2 regions of the Bacillus sp. XB1 genome follow, and region 1 is predicted to be linked to the other one. Evidence: riboswitches for the same ligand, from Rfam matches in the RefSeq annotation. Region 1 holds a riboswitch; the other holds the start of a gene.

The links. Region 1 has a riboswitch for S-adenosylmethionine ahead of ACK1U5_RS18335 (bifunctional homocysteine S-methyltransferase/methylenetetrahydrofolate reductase). Riboswitches for the same ligand answer to the same signal wherever they lie in the genome.
Region 2: another riboswitch for S-adenosylmethionine. It lies ahead of ACK1U5_RS02565 (M20 family metallopeptidase); the one in region 1 lies ahead of ACK1U5_RS18335 (bifunctional homocysteine S-methyltransferase/methylenetetrahydrofolate reductase).

What each region holds. Positions count from the first base shown of each region.
Region 1 is NZ_JBNRIL010000002.1:593,770-601,881, reverse strand. It holds gene murG (undecaprenyldiphospho-muramoylpentapeptide beta-N-acetylglucosaminyltransferase) at 1-672, opposite strand, end outside; gene metH (methionine synthase) at 691-4,089, opposite strand; gene ACK1U5_RS18335 (bifunctional homocysteine S-methyltransferase/methylenetetrahydrofolate reductase) at 4,089-5,921, opposite strand; SAM riboswitch class I at 5,992-6,101, opposite strand; SAM riboswitch class I at 6,305-6,415, shown strand; gene metI (cystathionine gamma-synthase/O-acetylhomoserine thiolyase) at 6,510-7,622, shown strand; gene metC (cystathionine beta-lyase) at 7,619-8,112, shown strand, end outside.
Region 2 is NZ_JBNRIL010000001.1:516,825-524,936, forward strand. It holds gene ACK1U5_RS02560 (AAA domain-containing protein) at 1-1,886, shown strand, start outside; SAM riboswitch class I at 1,963-2,064, shown strand; gene ACK1U5_RS02565 (M20 family metallopeptidase) at 2,153-3,358, shown strand; gene ACK1U5_RS02570 (TetR/AcrR family transcriptional regulator) at 3,543-4,109, shown strand; gene ACK1U5_RS02575 (alpha/beta fold hydrolase) at 4,168-6,024, shown strand; gene ACK1U5_RS02580 (hypothetical protein) at 6,362-6,748, opposite strand; gene ACK1U5_RS02585 (YkvA family protein) at 7,172-7,609, shown strand; partial or broken gene ACK1U5_RS02590 (IS4 family transposase) at 7,570-7,734, shown strand; gene ACK1U5_RS02595 (dihydrofolate reductase family protein) at 7,823-8,112, opposite strand, start outside.

The sequences.
Region 1 (8,112 bases):
ACCTTTTCCGCAAAGGTGAACAATTTGATATTTTTTAAGAAGTTCTGGTAATGCTTCTCGAGCTGTATCATTAATTTTTTTCGCGCCCAAGCTGCCTCCCATAATCGTAATAACTGGCTTTTTACGTGAAAAACCTAAAAACGCTAAACCTTTTTCACGATTTCCCTTCAGCACTTCTTCACGTACAGGAGATCCCGTATATATTACTTTTTCTTTCGGTAAATGTTTCGCTGCTTCTTCAAATGTAACAAATATTTTCGAAGCAAAACGAAGCGCAATTTTATTTGCTAGTCCTGGTGTCATATCAGATTCATGTAATAAAACTGGTACTCTATTTAGCCATCCTCCAATTACGACTGGTACAGATACGAAACCGCCTTTTGAAAAAATCACATCTGGTTTTAGTTTTCGAATCCTTACATACGCATCCATAACACCCTTCATTACAAGAAAAGGATCTTTTATATTTTTCAAATCAAAATAACGACGTAGCTTTCCACTCGAAATACTATAGTAGGGAATGCCTTCCTTTTCTATAATCGTTTTCTCAATACCTTGATGAGAACCAATATAAGAGATATCCCAGTTGTCTTCCTGTAAATATGGGATAATGGCTAAATTAGGTGTTACATGTCCTGCCGAACCGCCACCTGTAAAGACTATTTTCTTCATACGTCTCCCCCTTCTAGACTATAATACACTAAAATATCTTGCCTCAGGATGAGAAAATACCATAGCCGTTACGGACGCTTCTGGCTCCATCATGAATCCTTCTGTTAATGAAATACCTATTTCCTCTGGATGAATTAAGCGAAATAGCTTTTCTTGATCTGCAAGTTCTGGACACGCCGGATAACCAAATGACACTCGTATTCCTCTATATTTCGTACGGAAACGTTCTTCCATCGTCAGTTCAGGTGAGTCCGGAATGCCCCAGCGGTCACGAATGAGCATATGTGTTTTTTCAGCAAGTCCTTCCGCTAATTCAAGCGCTAACGATTGAATGGCATGACTACGTAAGTAATCACCTTTCGCCTTCCACTCTTCAGCAATGTCCCGAACTCCTTCCCCAACCGTAACAGATAAGAAAGCAACATAGTCCATCTCATCTCCTATTGGGCGCAAATAATCACCTAAAGTACGATAGGGAGCCTTTCCTTGTCTAGGGAATGTGAAACGCTCTATAACACGCGTATGATCTTCTGGATCATATATTACAATGTTTTGTCCGTCGCTTTGCGCTGGGAAAAATTGATACACTGCTTTCGGCTTTAACCAAGATTGTCCTTCCTGCAATAATTCATCTATTAAATCATTTAATTCATGTGCTCTCTTATCTCCCTCTTTCAAAAGCTTCTTCACATTTCCTTTTAATCCAAGGTGATGCCCAAGTAGCATTTGTCTATTTAAAAATGGAGCGAGATGAAGGGCCGGAATATCGCGTAATACAATTCGTTTTGTTGAATCAGGCACGATAACTTCAGCCTTCGGTAATGGCTCAATTACTGCTGGAATTTCTACTTTCTTCTCCTCTTTTTTTACGATATGAAGATGACGTTCTTTTTTATCCTGTTTCATCTTCTCACGCTCTTCTTCTTTTTGAAGCTTATTAATAATATCGAGCCCCGTCATCGCATCACTCGCATAACAAACGAGCCCTTTATATGATGGTGAAATCCGATTATCTGTAAACTTTCTCGTTAACGCTGCACCACCTACAACAATGGGAACATCAATATTTGCTGCTTTTAAATCTTCAGCAGTCGTTACCATTTGTTGCGCTGATTTTACTAATAAACCGGAAAGGCCTATAATATCCGGCTTCTTTTCTTGTACTTCTTGAACAATTCGATCCGAACGTACATTAATTCCTAAATTAATAATCTCATATCCGTTATTTGCTAAAATAATTTCAACGAGATTTTTCCCAATATCATGCACGTCACCTTTTACAGTTGCTAATAATACTTTCCCTTTTTTCGCACTATCACTAGATTCCATATGTGGCTCTAAATAGCTTACAGCAGCTTTCATACTTTCAGCACTTTGCAATACTTCAGCAACAATAAGTTCATTATTATTAAATAGTCGTCCTACCTCATCCATCCCTGTCATAAGCGGACCGTTAATAATATCAAGAGGTTTTCTTCCTTCTTCAAGCGCAAGACTTAAATCCTCGTGTAATCCTTGTTTCGTACCTTCTACAATATAATTTGCTAGTCTTTCATCAAGCGTTAACGTTTCTTGCACAACGATATCTTTCTTTTTAGCAACTCGGTAAAAGTTTGTAAATTCTTCTAACGTCTCTTTCGTCGTTTCAAACAGTAGTGCATCTGCAAGGCGTTTTTCTTCCTCTGGAATCGACGCATAGCGTTCTAATTTTTCCGTATTCACAATCGCATAATCTAACCCTGCTTTCGTAGCATGATATAAAAAGACTGAATTTAATACTTCACGTCCAGCCGGTGGTAAACCAAATGATATGTTACTTACCCCTAAAATCGTTAAACACTCTGGTAACGCTTCTTTAATAAGGCGAATTCCTTCTATAGTCGCTGCCGCTGAACCAATATATTCTTCATCACCTGTCCCTACCGGAAACACAAGTGCATCAAAAATAATATCTGACGGGCGTATCCCATACTTCTTTGTAAGTAATTCATAGCTTCTTTTCGCAATTTCTATCTTTCGCTCCGCACTAACCGCCATACCGTCTTCATCAATTGTTCCTACAACTATAGCAGCACCATACTTCTGAAGAAGCGGTGTCACTTTTTTAAATCGTTCTTCTCCATCTTCTAAATTAATTGAATTAATAACAGCTTTTCCTTGAATATAAGTAAGAGCTCGCTCCATCACATTTTCATCTGTTGAATCAATCATAATCGGTACTTTTAAAACTTTCATAACTTCTGCTAAGAAGTTTTCCATATCTTCTATTTCATCGCGATCAGGATCTGCCATACAAATATCAATAATATGAGCATTTTTCTTCACTTGCGCTCTTGCCACTTCAGCAGCCTCTTCAAATTTCCCTTCTGCTACTAATCGTTTAAATTTACGTGACCCAATAACATTCGTTCTTTCACCTACAAATAACGGTCTCATAGACTCATCATATTGCAGTGCTTCTAATCCACTAATTCCATGTCCTTCTCTCTCATGATGGTCACGAGGCTTAAGAGATGCTAGCGCGGATTTCATTGCTTTTATATGTTCTGGTGTCGTGCCACAACAACCACCAATAATATTAACCCATCCTTCTTCAGCAAATCGCTTCACCTTTTCAGCAAGAGAAGATGGAGATTCATGGTAATGTCCATCTTCATCAGGAAGACCTGCATTTGGATAACAAGAAATGTAACACTCCGATAAATCAGATAGTGAACGAATATGGTCCCTCATAAACTCCGGACCAGTCGCACAGTTTAACCCAACAGATAATGGTTTCATATGTTCTACTGATAAATAAAAAGCTTCAATTGTTTGCCCAGCCAGAGTCGTTCCCATTGGCTCAATCGTACCTGAAATCATAATAGGAACCGTTTTTTTCAGTTCTTCAAAAGCAGCTTGAATTCCAATATAAGCTGCTTTCACGTTACGCATATCTTGACTCGTCTCAACGAGTAATACATCAACTTCTCCTTTTAATAATCCTCGTGCCTGCCTTGTATAAGCTTCAATCAATTCTTCAAAAGTCACACCACCAGTAACACTAATTGCTTTCGTTGTTGGTCCCATCGCTCCCGCAACATATACTTCATTCCCGCTTTCTTTAACAGCTTGCTTCGCCAAAAGTGCTGCCTTTTCATTTAGTTCTTCATCTAAATGAGACAGCTCATAATCACTTAGTACAATATTCGTTGCCCCAAATGTATTTGTTTCAATAATATCCGCTCCAGCTTCAATATAAGCTTTATGAATCTTTAAAATAACGTCTGGTCTTGTTTCCACTAAATATTCATTACAGCCCTCGTACTCTTCTCCTCCGAAATCTTCAGCAGTTAAATCCTCTTGCTGAATCATTGTCCCCATTGCACCATCTAATATTAAAATGCTATTTTTTAATTTTTCTTCTATACACTTCATCAATTAATACCTTCTTTCACTTCTTGCTTTTCTCTTACATATTTAACAAGATGTTCTGTAATTTCATACTTTAAAAATGGTGTAATAAGATAAATACCATTAAAATATTTCATCGCTGCGTCGACCAATTCTTGTGAAATGCGAATCCCTTCCTCAATTGCTGCCTCTTTCGTTTCATGTCCATCCATTCTCTCTCTTATTTCTTCAGGAAGAGTAATACCCGGCACCTCAAAATGAAGAAAATCTGCATTCCGCTTACTTACTAACGGCATAATTCCAATAAAAATAGGTTGTTCCAAATGCTTTGTCGCTTCATACACTTCTTCAATTAACTTGATATCGTAAATTGGCTGAGTTAAAAAATACTCCGCTCCAGCATCTATTTTTCGTTCCATTCGCTTAACCGCTGCTTTTAAGTGCCTCACGTGAGGATTAAATGCGCCGCCTACAGAAAACCTTGTCGCCGGTCCAATTGATTTCCCTAAAATTGAACGTCCATCGTTCATTTCTTTAATCATTTTAATAAGCTCAATAGAGGATAAATCATATACAGAAGTGGCACCGGGAAAATCACCAACGCGCGCTGGATCACCAGTTAAAGCTAACACTTCTTCCATCCCTAACGCCGATAAACCTAACAAATGAGATTGTAGTCCAATGACGTTATGATCTCTACACGTTAAATGCGTCAATACTGGGATATCATGCTTCGTTAATAACGCACCCATCGCCATATTAGAGACACGAGGCGATGCTAATGAATTATCTGCTAGAGTAATAGCATCTGCTCCCGCTCTTTTTAACGCTCTTGCTCCTTCAAAAAAACGCTGTGTATCTAACGTTTTCGGTGGATCTAATTCCACTACAACTGTCGTTTGTTTTTTTGCTTTCTCTGCTAGAGTGACGTGAGCCTTCGAACGTTTCTCATGCGTATGAACGACTTTTGGCCTTTGAATCGTTTCTTTTTCGATTACAGGGGTAATATTCGCAACAGCGCGCTTCATACTTTGAATATGTTCTGGAGTCGTACCACAACAGCCACCCAATAACCGAATACCTTGCTCAATAAATTTCGGTGTCATTGCTTCAAAATAAGCTGGACTTCCCTCATATACGTAACGTCCCTCTACATAATTCGGGAGACCTGCATTTGGGTATGCTGATAAATAGCCATTTTGCGGAATCGATATCATTTTGAAAGCTTCCGTCATATGAAGCGGCCCCAGTTGACAATTCAATCCAACAACATTTGCACCGTAATCTATAAACTGCTTTAATATTTCATTGACATCATTTCCATTTTGAGTCGTACCTGCTTCATGTAACGCTAATTGCGCAACAATCGGAATATTCGTTTGCTTACGCAACACTTTAACAGCATGAAGTAATTCAAATTCATCATAAAAAGTTTCTAATAGTAATCCATCAACCTGTTCTTCTAGTAAAGCCCCCGCCTGTTCAAGTAACATAAACTCCCTTTCCATATCAGTCGTTGTAACAGCTCCGATATGTTTCATACCACCAATTGTTCCTAAAATTGCATTTTTATCTGTCACAGATGCTTTCGCCAATTTCACTGCCGCTCTATTAATTTTTGTAACTTGATTTTCTAAACCATACATACGTAATTTCGCCTCATTTGCTCCATACGTATTCGTTTGAATTACATCTGCTCCAGCAGCTACATATTGTTTATGAATGGATATAATTAGATCTGGATCAGATACGTTCAATTCTTCAAAGCTACTTTGCAAACCATGTGAATGCAATAACGTTCCAACCGCACCATCACCTATTACAATTCCTTTTGATAATAAATCTAGTAATTTCACGAATCTCCCTCATTTCTATCAATATAAAAACCCCCTCTTCACTTTGAAGAGGGGGACATAATTGTTCCTCCTCTTATTATGCAAAACATTCGTTTTGCAGGTATTAGCACCGTTTCAAACATTTCGTTTGAAGGTTGCCGGGTTTCACAGGGCCTTTCCCTCCACCGCTCTCAATAAGAGTTGTCTTTATTATTTTATTTATGTAGCTAAAAGGAAATGCGTTCCCCTTTTAACAATGTTTGTTAATTTTTTAATAAATTTAGCATGCACAAAATTAAAAGTCAATGACACTTGCGGAAAAATAAAAATTATTTAAAATAAAGTTGCAATTCAATTATCTTTTATTGTAAAGTTAAAAACATAATAAAAATTTCATACGAACATTCTTATCTAGAGAGGTAGAGGGACTGGCCCTGTGACGCCTCAGCAACCATTAACATTTTGTTAATAAGGTGCTAATTCCAGCAAATTGTGAAAGATTTGACAGATGAGAAGAAGACTCTATTCAAACCGAAAGCCTTCTTCTTAGAAGGCTTTTTTTATTTTATATTCACTTAATGTTTCAATTTAAAAAGGAGGAATTTTCACATGTCAACAATCGAAACAAAACTAGCACAAATCGGAAATCGTAGTGAAACTACAACTGGAACGGTTAATCCACCAGTTTATTTCTCAACCGCTTATCGCCACGAAGGAATTGGTAAATCTACTGGCTTTGACTATTCACGAACTGGTAATCCAACTCGCTGTCTTTTAGAACAGGCGATCGCAGACTTAGAATATGGCGAACAAGGTTATGCCTGTAGTTCAGGGATGGCGGCTGTTCTCCTCGTCCTTTCTCTATTCCGCTCTGGAGACGAACTTATTGTATCTGAAGATTTATACGGGGGAACGTATCGATTATTTTCTGAGCATGAAAAAAAGTGGAATGTTCGATGTAGATACGTAAATACACAGTCTATTAAACAAATTGAGCAAGCTATCACAACTGAAACGAAGGCTATTTTCATAGAAACTCCAACTAATCCATTAATGCAAGTTACTGATATTGCTGCTGTCGCAACTGTAGCGAAAAGGCACGGACTACTTCTTATTGTAGACAACACATTCTACACACCTTATATACAGCAACCATTAACAGAAGGTGCTGACATTGTACTTCATAGCGCAACGAAATATTTAGGGGGACATAACGATGTACTAAGCGGGCTTGTCGTTGCAAAAGGAAAGGAACTTTGCGAGGAAATCGCTCATTATCATAATGCATCAGGTGCAGTTTTAAGCCCATTTGACTCATGGTTATTAATTCGCGGTATGAAAACGTTAGCGCTTCGCATGAGACAACATGAAGAAAATGCGAAAGCAGTTGTTGCGTATTTAAATGATGAAGACGGGGTGACAGATGTATTTTATCCAGGAAGAGGCGGCATGATTTCATTCCGCCTTAAAGATGAAGCTTGGATTAATCCATTCTTACAATCTTTATCCTTAATTACATTTGCCGAAAGTCTTGGTGGTGTAGAAAGTTTAATGACTTATCCAGCAACGCAAACACATGCTGATATTCCTGAAGAAATTAGAACAGCAAACGGCGTATGCAATCGTCTTCTTCGATTCTCAGTTGGCATTGAAAATAGTAACGATTTAATTCAAGACTTAAAGCAAGCCATTAAACTCGTAAAAGAAGGTGTAAGAATATGAGCTATTCTATAGATACACTCTTACTACACAACCAATATAAACATGACTCGCAAACAGGCGCTGTGAACGTTCCTATTTATAACACATCAACTTTTCACCAGTTTGATGTAGATACGTTCGGAAAATATGACTATAGCAGGTCAGGAAATCCAACTCGTGAAGCTCTTGAAGATATCATTGCTTTATTAGAAGGCGGAACAAAAGGATTCGCCTTTGCATCAGGCATTGCAGCGATTTCCACTGCATTCCTCCTTCTTTCACAAGGTGATCACGTACTCATTTCAGAAGATGTGTACGGAGGCACTTACCGAGTGATAACTGAGGTACTCTCCCGTTACGGTGTTTCACATACATTTGTTGATATGACCAATTTAGAAGAAATAAAACAAAACATGAAACCAAATACAAGGCTCTTTTATGTAGAAACACCTTCTAACCCACTTTTAAAAGTGACAGATATTCGCGAGGTTTCTAAACTCGCAAAATCTAT
Region 2 (8,112 bases), on a different contig from region 1:
GTAATCGTATAAAGCGTCTTGTTGATGGGACGAGCAGTCCGAAACATATTGAGAAGATGAAAAATCCGAAAAATGAATTGGCGTATCGTTCGTTTTACAATCCGACGACGTACGTATGGGGACCACCAGGAACAGGGAAGTCTTACAATTTATCACGTATTATTTCAGCTCATTATCAAAAAGGAAAATCGGTACTTGTGTTGGCTCATAGTAATGCGGCAGTAGACGTATTAATGAGTGAAGTAACGAAGCAAATTGAGAAGAAAAAGAAATGGACGCCTGGCGAAATTGTTCGTTACGGTTATAGTCAACATGAACATATACGAAATCATGAAACGTTACTTGCGTCGAAGTTAGTTGAAACGACGAACGGATCTTGGGGTGAGGAAAGACTCTATTTAGAAGAGACACGACAAGATCTTCGTGAAAAAATCTTATCGTATAAAGCAACATCTGCTGATAAGAAGCGCATACAAGAGATTGAAAGTGATCTTCGAAAGCAAAAGGCTAAAATTAAAGAAGTAGAAAAAGAATATATTGAAAATGCAAAAGTAATCGGCGCAACTTTATCAAAATGTGCCATTGATTCACTTATTTATGAGCGCACATTTGATTTAGTTGTTGTAGATGAAGTAAGTATGGCATATGTTCCGCAAATTGCATTAGCTGCTTCACTTGGAAAACGTATCGTCGTTTGCGGTGACTTTTTACAGTTACCTCCAATTGCGATGGCAAATCATGAACTCGTTCGCAAATGGCTTGGGGAAGATATGTTTTACCATGCTGGGATTGTTGAGTCTGTTAATAAATCAGAAGCACACCCAAACCTATTTATGTTGCAGGAACAAAGACGTATGCATGCGGATATATCGAAGTTTACGAATTCGTTTATTTATAAAAATAGAGTATACGATCATCCGTCTGTTTCAGAGCGTAAAGAACTTGCGCAATTGCAGCCGTTCGCAAATGAAGCGAGTGTTTTATTTGATACGAGCCAAATGGGAGCTTTTTCGTTAAAAGATGCTGCTTCTGGTTCACGTTTTAACATTATGTCTGGTTTAGTAGCAATGCAAATGATGTTAATCGGATTGTTAGACGGTGTGCAATCAATTGGTATTGTGACACCTTACAGGGCGCAGTCACGCTTTTTATCAACGTGTATTAGAGAAATGTTGCAGAGAACGAAATATCAAAACATACCAGTTTTAGCGGCGACAGTTCATAAGTTCCAAGGTTCTGAAAGAGATATGATGATCTTTGATACGGTTGACAGTTATCCGCAAGAACGACCTGGCGTATTATTCTTTGATCACAAAAACCATCGCCTCGTCAATGTAGCAGTGACAAGGGCGAGAGGGAAGTTCATTCAATTATCAGATTGCCATTATATGCGTAAAAACCTTTCGAGAAAACAAGCATTATCACAATTAACAGCTCATATAGAACGTCACGGAGATGTGTATGATCGCACGACATCAAGACAATTGTGGGAACGGAAAATTTCGAAACGTTTACGCTGGTTTATGGAAATGAATCTTGAAGAGCCGAAAGGGTTATTAAAAGATATTTTAGCCGCAAAACGAAAAATTATTATTTCACTTCCAAGTACAAAACAAGTGGATAAACGAGTATGGCAAGCGTTAATGCGTACAAATGCGCAAATAACAGTGTATAGTGATGGACCAGTTCCACTGAAAAATGTAAAGTTACAAAGACAAAATAAAGCATTCCCGTTTATCGTAATTGATGATGAAATCTTCTGGGCAGGCGCACCGCTTACATCTCAAATGATGTTTGAAGGTAGTACGGAATTTCCGTACGTATGTGCAAGACTGCAAGCACCTGAGACAATTGGTGTATTAAAAGGATTTTTAGATATTCGGTAAATTCGGATAGGAATTCCTTGACTTTTACTTGGAATGAACTTAGAATAAAAAATAATTTAATATAATTTTATGAAAATTCTTATCACGAGAGGTGGAGGGACTGGCCCTATGATACCTCGGCAGCGGATTCGTTATGAATACTGTGCCAATTCCAGCAAGGTAACTTGAAAGATAAGAAAGAAGCTCATTTTGACTGTATATACAGAAGCCTCTTTCTATCTTTTAGAAAGAGGCTTTTTTATGTGAAAATAAAAGGAGGAAGAAAAATGGGAGCGACAGGAGTAGCGTCACAAAGAAAAACAATTGAAGAGAGTATCGAAAGAAATAAGGAAAAGTACATAGAAACAAGTCATGATATTCATGCGAATCCGGAAATTGGTAACCAAGAGTTTTATGCATCTAGAACGTTAAGTTTATTGCTAGGCAGTGCAGGATTTCAGTTGCAGCACAATATAGCTGGACATGAAACGGGATTTATCGCGCGAAAAAGCTCTGGAAAACAAGGACCTGCAATCGCATTTTTAGCGGAGTACGACGCTTTACCAGGACTAGGTCATGCGTGTGGTCACAATTTAATTGGCACAATTAGCGTTGCAGCAGCAATCGCATTATCAGAAACGCTTGAAGAAATTGGCGGGGAAGTTGTCGTGTTTGGTACGCCAGCAGAAGAAGGCGGGCCAAATGGTAGCGCGAAATCAAGTTATGTAAAGGCAGGTTTATTTAAAGACATTGATGCGGCGCTTATGATTCATCCGAGCGGAAAGACAGCGACAACGAGTCCTTCACTAGCAGTCGATCCACTTGATTTTCATTTTTACGGAAAAACAGCTCACGCTGCAGCTTCGCCAGAAGAAGGGATTAACGCATTAGATGCGGTTATTCAGCTCTATAACGGTATTAACGCACTTCGCCAACAACTCCCGTCAGACGTGAGAATTCATGGTGTCATTACAGAGGGCGGAAAAGCACCTAATATTATTCCTGACTATGCCGCAGCAAGATTCTTCATCCGTGCAGCAACGAGAAAAAGATGCGCGGAATTAACAGAAAAAGTAAGAAACATTGCACAGGGAGCAGCATTAGCAACAGGTGCAAAAGTAAAAATCCATCAATTTCAAAATGAAATCGATGAATTACTCGTAACAAAAACATATAACGATATCGTAGCGGAAGAACTAGAACTATTAGGTGAAGATGTAAATCGTAAAGAAAGAGTAGGGATTGGTTCAACCGACGCAGGAAACGTAAGTCAAGTCGTACCGACAATTCATCCGTACATTAAAATCGGACCAGATGATTTAATTGCACATACGAATGAATTTAGAGAAGCAGCACGTTCAGAACTTGGAGATAAAGCATTAATTACATCGGCAAAAGCATTAGCAAATACAGCGTATCGATTAATTACGGAAGAAGGGTTGTTAGAGAAGGTGAAGGAGGAGTTTAGAGAGGCGCAGAAGAATCAGGGGTAGATGGTTAAAGGGAGTGGGGGATCCACTCCCTTTCTTTTTTTCGTAACACTGATGCTAAGATTTTTTTGCAGTAAAATCAATGTTAGTGGAACATTTTTAATCAAACTTTTTTCTAAATGAACATAAATACTTGTAATATTTAAATTAGTACTATATAGTTCTAGTTATGACAAAGGTAAAATTAATGAATCAAAGACGTGTGATTGAAGTAGCTGCAACATTATTTTTAGAAAAAGGGTTTGCTTATACAAGTATGGATGAATTAGTACGTGTAAGCAAAGTTTCAAAGTCTAATGTGTATTATCACTTTTCTAATAAGGAAGTATTATTAGAAGCGGTCGTTGATTATTGGATTGAAATGTATCAATCTGCAATTGATGACGTACTTTCTCAGAAGCAATTTTTAGTTGAAGATCGTATCCAACTGTTTTTAAAGCAATTATCACAAGGAGTTCAGTCGAGAGAGTATAAGGGGAGCTGTCCATTTATTACTCTTTATATTCAAAGTCCTAAACAGGCCACGCAAATAAAAGAAAAAATAGGTCTTTTTTTTACAGGATTACAAAAGAAAGTTTCTCTATTACTTAAACAAGGGGTAGAGAATGGAGAATTTAGAAATACGATTCATATTGATGAGGTTGCATCACTTTTTATTACAAATCTTGAAGGAGCGTTATTTATTTCAGAAACATTGAAGGATGCAACTGTAATCACGAAAACAGCAGATCATTTTTTAAAATTGCTTCGATAAAAGAAGCATTTTTTTTACATCAAATTAGTACTAAGTAGTACTAAAAAGGAGATTTTATATGAGAACAGTATTTTTAACTGGTGGAACAGGCTTTATTGGAAAGCAATTAGTGAAAGAATTAGCCAAAGAGGATGTTAAAATTCTTCTTTTAGTGAGGTCGAAAAGTAAAGCAATACGCCTTTTTCAAGAAAGAGGCATCTTAAAAAAGGCAGTTATGCACTTTATTGAAGGTGATTTGACGAAAATAGATTTAGGTCTAAGTGCTGAAGATAAGGAGAGGGTGTTGAAAACGGATGTGATTATTCACGCAGGAGGCCCCATGGATATTCAAGCGACAAGTAAAGAGGTAGCTTCCGTATTTTTACATGGTGCCAAACATATTAGTGAATTAGCTAAAAGTATTCATCAATTGAAGGGCTTGCAACAATTTATTCATGTTGTAGGTTATATGAGTCCCTTTGATGATAAAAATAGCAAGATTGCAATTGATGTGTTTCAAGAAGGAAATAATTATTTGAAAATAAAAAATCCATATGAGAGAACAAAATTTTTAGCAGATCTTTATATCCGTCAGCAGGCATCAGCAGTAGGTTATCCGCTTTCTGTAATTAATCCGCCAACTGTAGTCGGTAGTAGTAAAACAGGGAGTACAGAGCAGATAGCAGGATTAGGTTTGCTTGTGATGAGTATGCGAAGAGGGCTCATGCCAATGATTCCTGGAGGTAAGGGATATAGGTTACCACTTATTTCAAACGATGAGCTTGCGAAGTTTATTGTGCAGGTTTTCAGATTAGAGCAACTGACTATTCAAACATATACACTTGTTGAAGACAAACAGCACGATCAGAACATTGCTGAGTTATTAAGTATTATGTCAGAAAGTATGAATATGAGGGCACCAAAAATCTCTGTCCCAATGCCACTTATGAAAGCAATTATGAATAGTGGAGTAAGTAAAATAACAAAAATTCCTTCTGATGGACTGAATTTTATTACAAAACGAAAATTTTCAAATGTTTCAGCGAAAAAAATTATGGGAGGAGATTGGTTTAAGGAGACGAGTGTAATGAAATTTTTCCCTGCCGTAGTAGCTGATCTGGATTATCGAATGATGTATCAATATGGCCAGCATAATCATGTATTTAAACGAACATTATGCGATAACAATACCCTTTACCAATTACAAGGAGAGGGTAAACCCTTTATTTTATTACATGGTTTATTGAGTGATGGAGAGGATTTATTTCCTTTAGCACAAGAGCTTCATAAAAAAACTGGTCAACCTGTATGGATCTTGGATCTTCCAGGTTTGGGACGTTCTCCTTTTAAACGAGAGAAAAATCTTCTAGCTATCTATTTGAATGTAGTGAAAAAGTTATTGGAGAAAGCTACGAATGGTGCACATCTAATTGGCCATTCATTCGGTGCGTTTATTCTTCTGGAAGCATTGGTACAAGAGTACATAGATGAGAAGTATGCAATCACTTTACTTCAGCCACCTATTGCTAAAAAAAATGCTAAATCGCTAAATGTTCCTCAATTTATGAACAAATGGACATTAAAACTGGCAACTACTAATTTCATAGAGCGATATTTATTAAGTAATGGTTTGTTTGAAAGTATGGAGAGTATCCCTGAACATTATATTGAAAAAATAAGGAACAGTTTTACTTCTCCTAGAATTTTAAATACTACGGTTCAGCTTAACAGTTTACTACTGAAAAATGATCAAGGTGATTTCAATGAAGTAACAAAGTATAATCTTCACATTATTTGGGGGGAGTATGACAGAGGCTATTCTGCTCCATCGCATCTTGGTAAGGTTGATTTTGTTCCATATGGTCATCATTTTCCTCTTAGCCATCCGAGTGAAACGGCAACATTAGTAATAAAAAATAGTAATACTAGCATATGAGAGTGTGAGATAAATAAAAAGTGTGTAGTAAGATCGTTGTCTTTGAAATAAAATCGTACTGTTTGGGGTCCCACCCCAAGCCTATCAAGCTAACATTTTAAAGTGCCCCCAAAACAAAAAATTGTACATTTTCACCTAGAGATGCTAATTTTATCGTTTTGGGGTATTTGCTTTTCTTAGGTTGCTCGAATTGGACTAGCAATCGTACCTGTCGAACCGCCAAAAACTGCTAATAATTAAAAAACTTTTTACATAACAATTTAACCCTTTGTAGAAAACTACGAGGGGTTAAATTGTTCGAAGAGTATTCCATTTGAGGTCTAATTAATTTATGTTCTTAAATGAAAATTTGAGGAAAACATTCACGAACACCAGAATTTCTTAATGAATTAAATAATGCTGCACTGATTCTTAATAGGACGTTGTTATCAGTTCCATCTTCTAAATCGTATATTACAAAGTATGAATTATCGACTGTGAAAATACATTTTCGTTCTAATTTAAATTCAGGTGGTACAGTTGGAAGTGTATCAACTGGTTCAATTACAGGTGTATCTCCTTCATCTCTGATAAAATCGAAAGTTTGCTCGTCAATTTCATAGATATTAACTGGATCAATTTCTACACCTTTATCTGGAATTGTAATTTCATCTTCAACTAATAAGAAAAAGCGTTCGTTTCGAAAGTTAAAAAGAGATCTTGCTCCAATTTCAAATGATGCCATTTTATATTCGCCTCCTTTGCAACTTTTTATTGATTTAAAGTTACATTTATATGGTATGTCAGATTAATAGATTTAGTTACAGCTTGTACTGCACAAATTACTAAATTAGAAGTTTTCTCCTATGTCTATCAGGTTAAAATTAAAGAATACCCCAGAACGAAAATCTGGGGATCCCTCCCTCACATGCTTGTTCCCACTTAAAAACTGGATTAGATTAAACCTAGTTGATTTAAACGTGTTTCTTATCCCTTATCTTTCTAATTTATTGATTATTAAAATGTAGACTGATCATTAGGTTTTATATTATAAATAGTTTTTATTAAAATAAAGTATTAGACTCAATAGTAGCTACGCAATTATTATACAGTTAATAAGAACAATTCTGAGAAGATGTACGAAGTAATAAAATGGGAGAGGAATAATTTGAATCAAAATAAACCGATAGAAACAGAAGAAAAAATATCTATCATACAAAAAATGAAAAAATGGGCTAGAAACTTAAAAAAACAACTTCTTGTACTTTATTTGGCATATCGAGATGAAAGAGTCCCTTGGTATGCTAAATTATTTACAATGCTTGTTGTTGCGTATGCTTTTAGTCCTATAGATTTAATCCCAGACTTCATTCCAATCTTGGGGTATCTTGATGATTTGATTCTTGTACCATTAGGTGTATACTTGGCATTAAAACTTATTCCTAAAGAAGTGTTGGAGGATTGTAAAAGAAAGGTAGAGGAAAGACAGACAATAAGCAAACCAAAGAATTGGATAACAGGCATTATTATCATTACTCTCTGGATCCTTGTCTTTGTATGGGCTGTAAAAATTGCAAACCTGATTATTTTCAGGATGGAAGAATAAAGAAAGGTACAGAGTATATACAGCTAGATATGGAGGTATTAATGAGCTCTCTCCAAACAGGGCAAACATATGGAATATCCGATGCCTATGTAGGTATGACTGATAAAGTACTAACCCGTGTAATTTTTATAAATTAATATATGTATTATCTTATAAAAAAACTCAGCAGGATTTATTCTGATGAGTTTTTTTGTTTATATAATTTATCAGTAATTATTCTTTTTTCTCCGGCTGATAGGAAAGAATAACGACACCTGAACTGGTCGTTCTTGTTTCTATAAGTTTTAATGCTTTTGTATTGTTCTGGTCTTTAAAGAGACGCTTTCCGCTCCCTACGATAACGGGATTGACTATAAAGTGATATTCATCAATGAGGTCATGTTGCATTAATGTTTGTGTAAGATCACTGCTGCCATAGATTAAAAGGTTCTGACCAGGCTGTTCCTTCAGTTTCGATATTTCTTCTACAATATTACCCTTGATAAGATTTGCATTCCATTCGG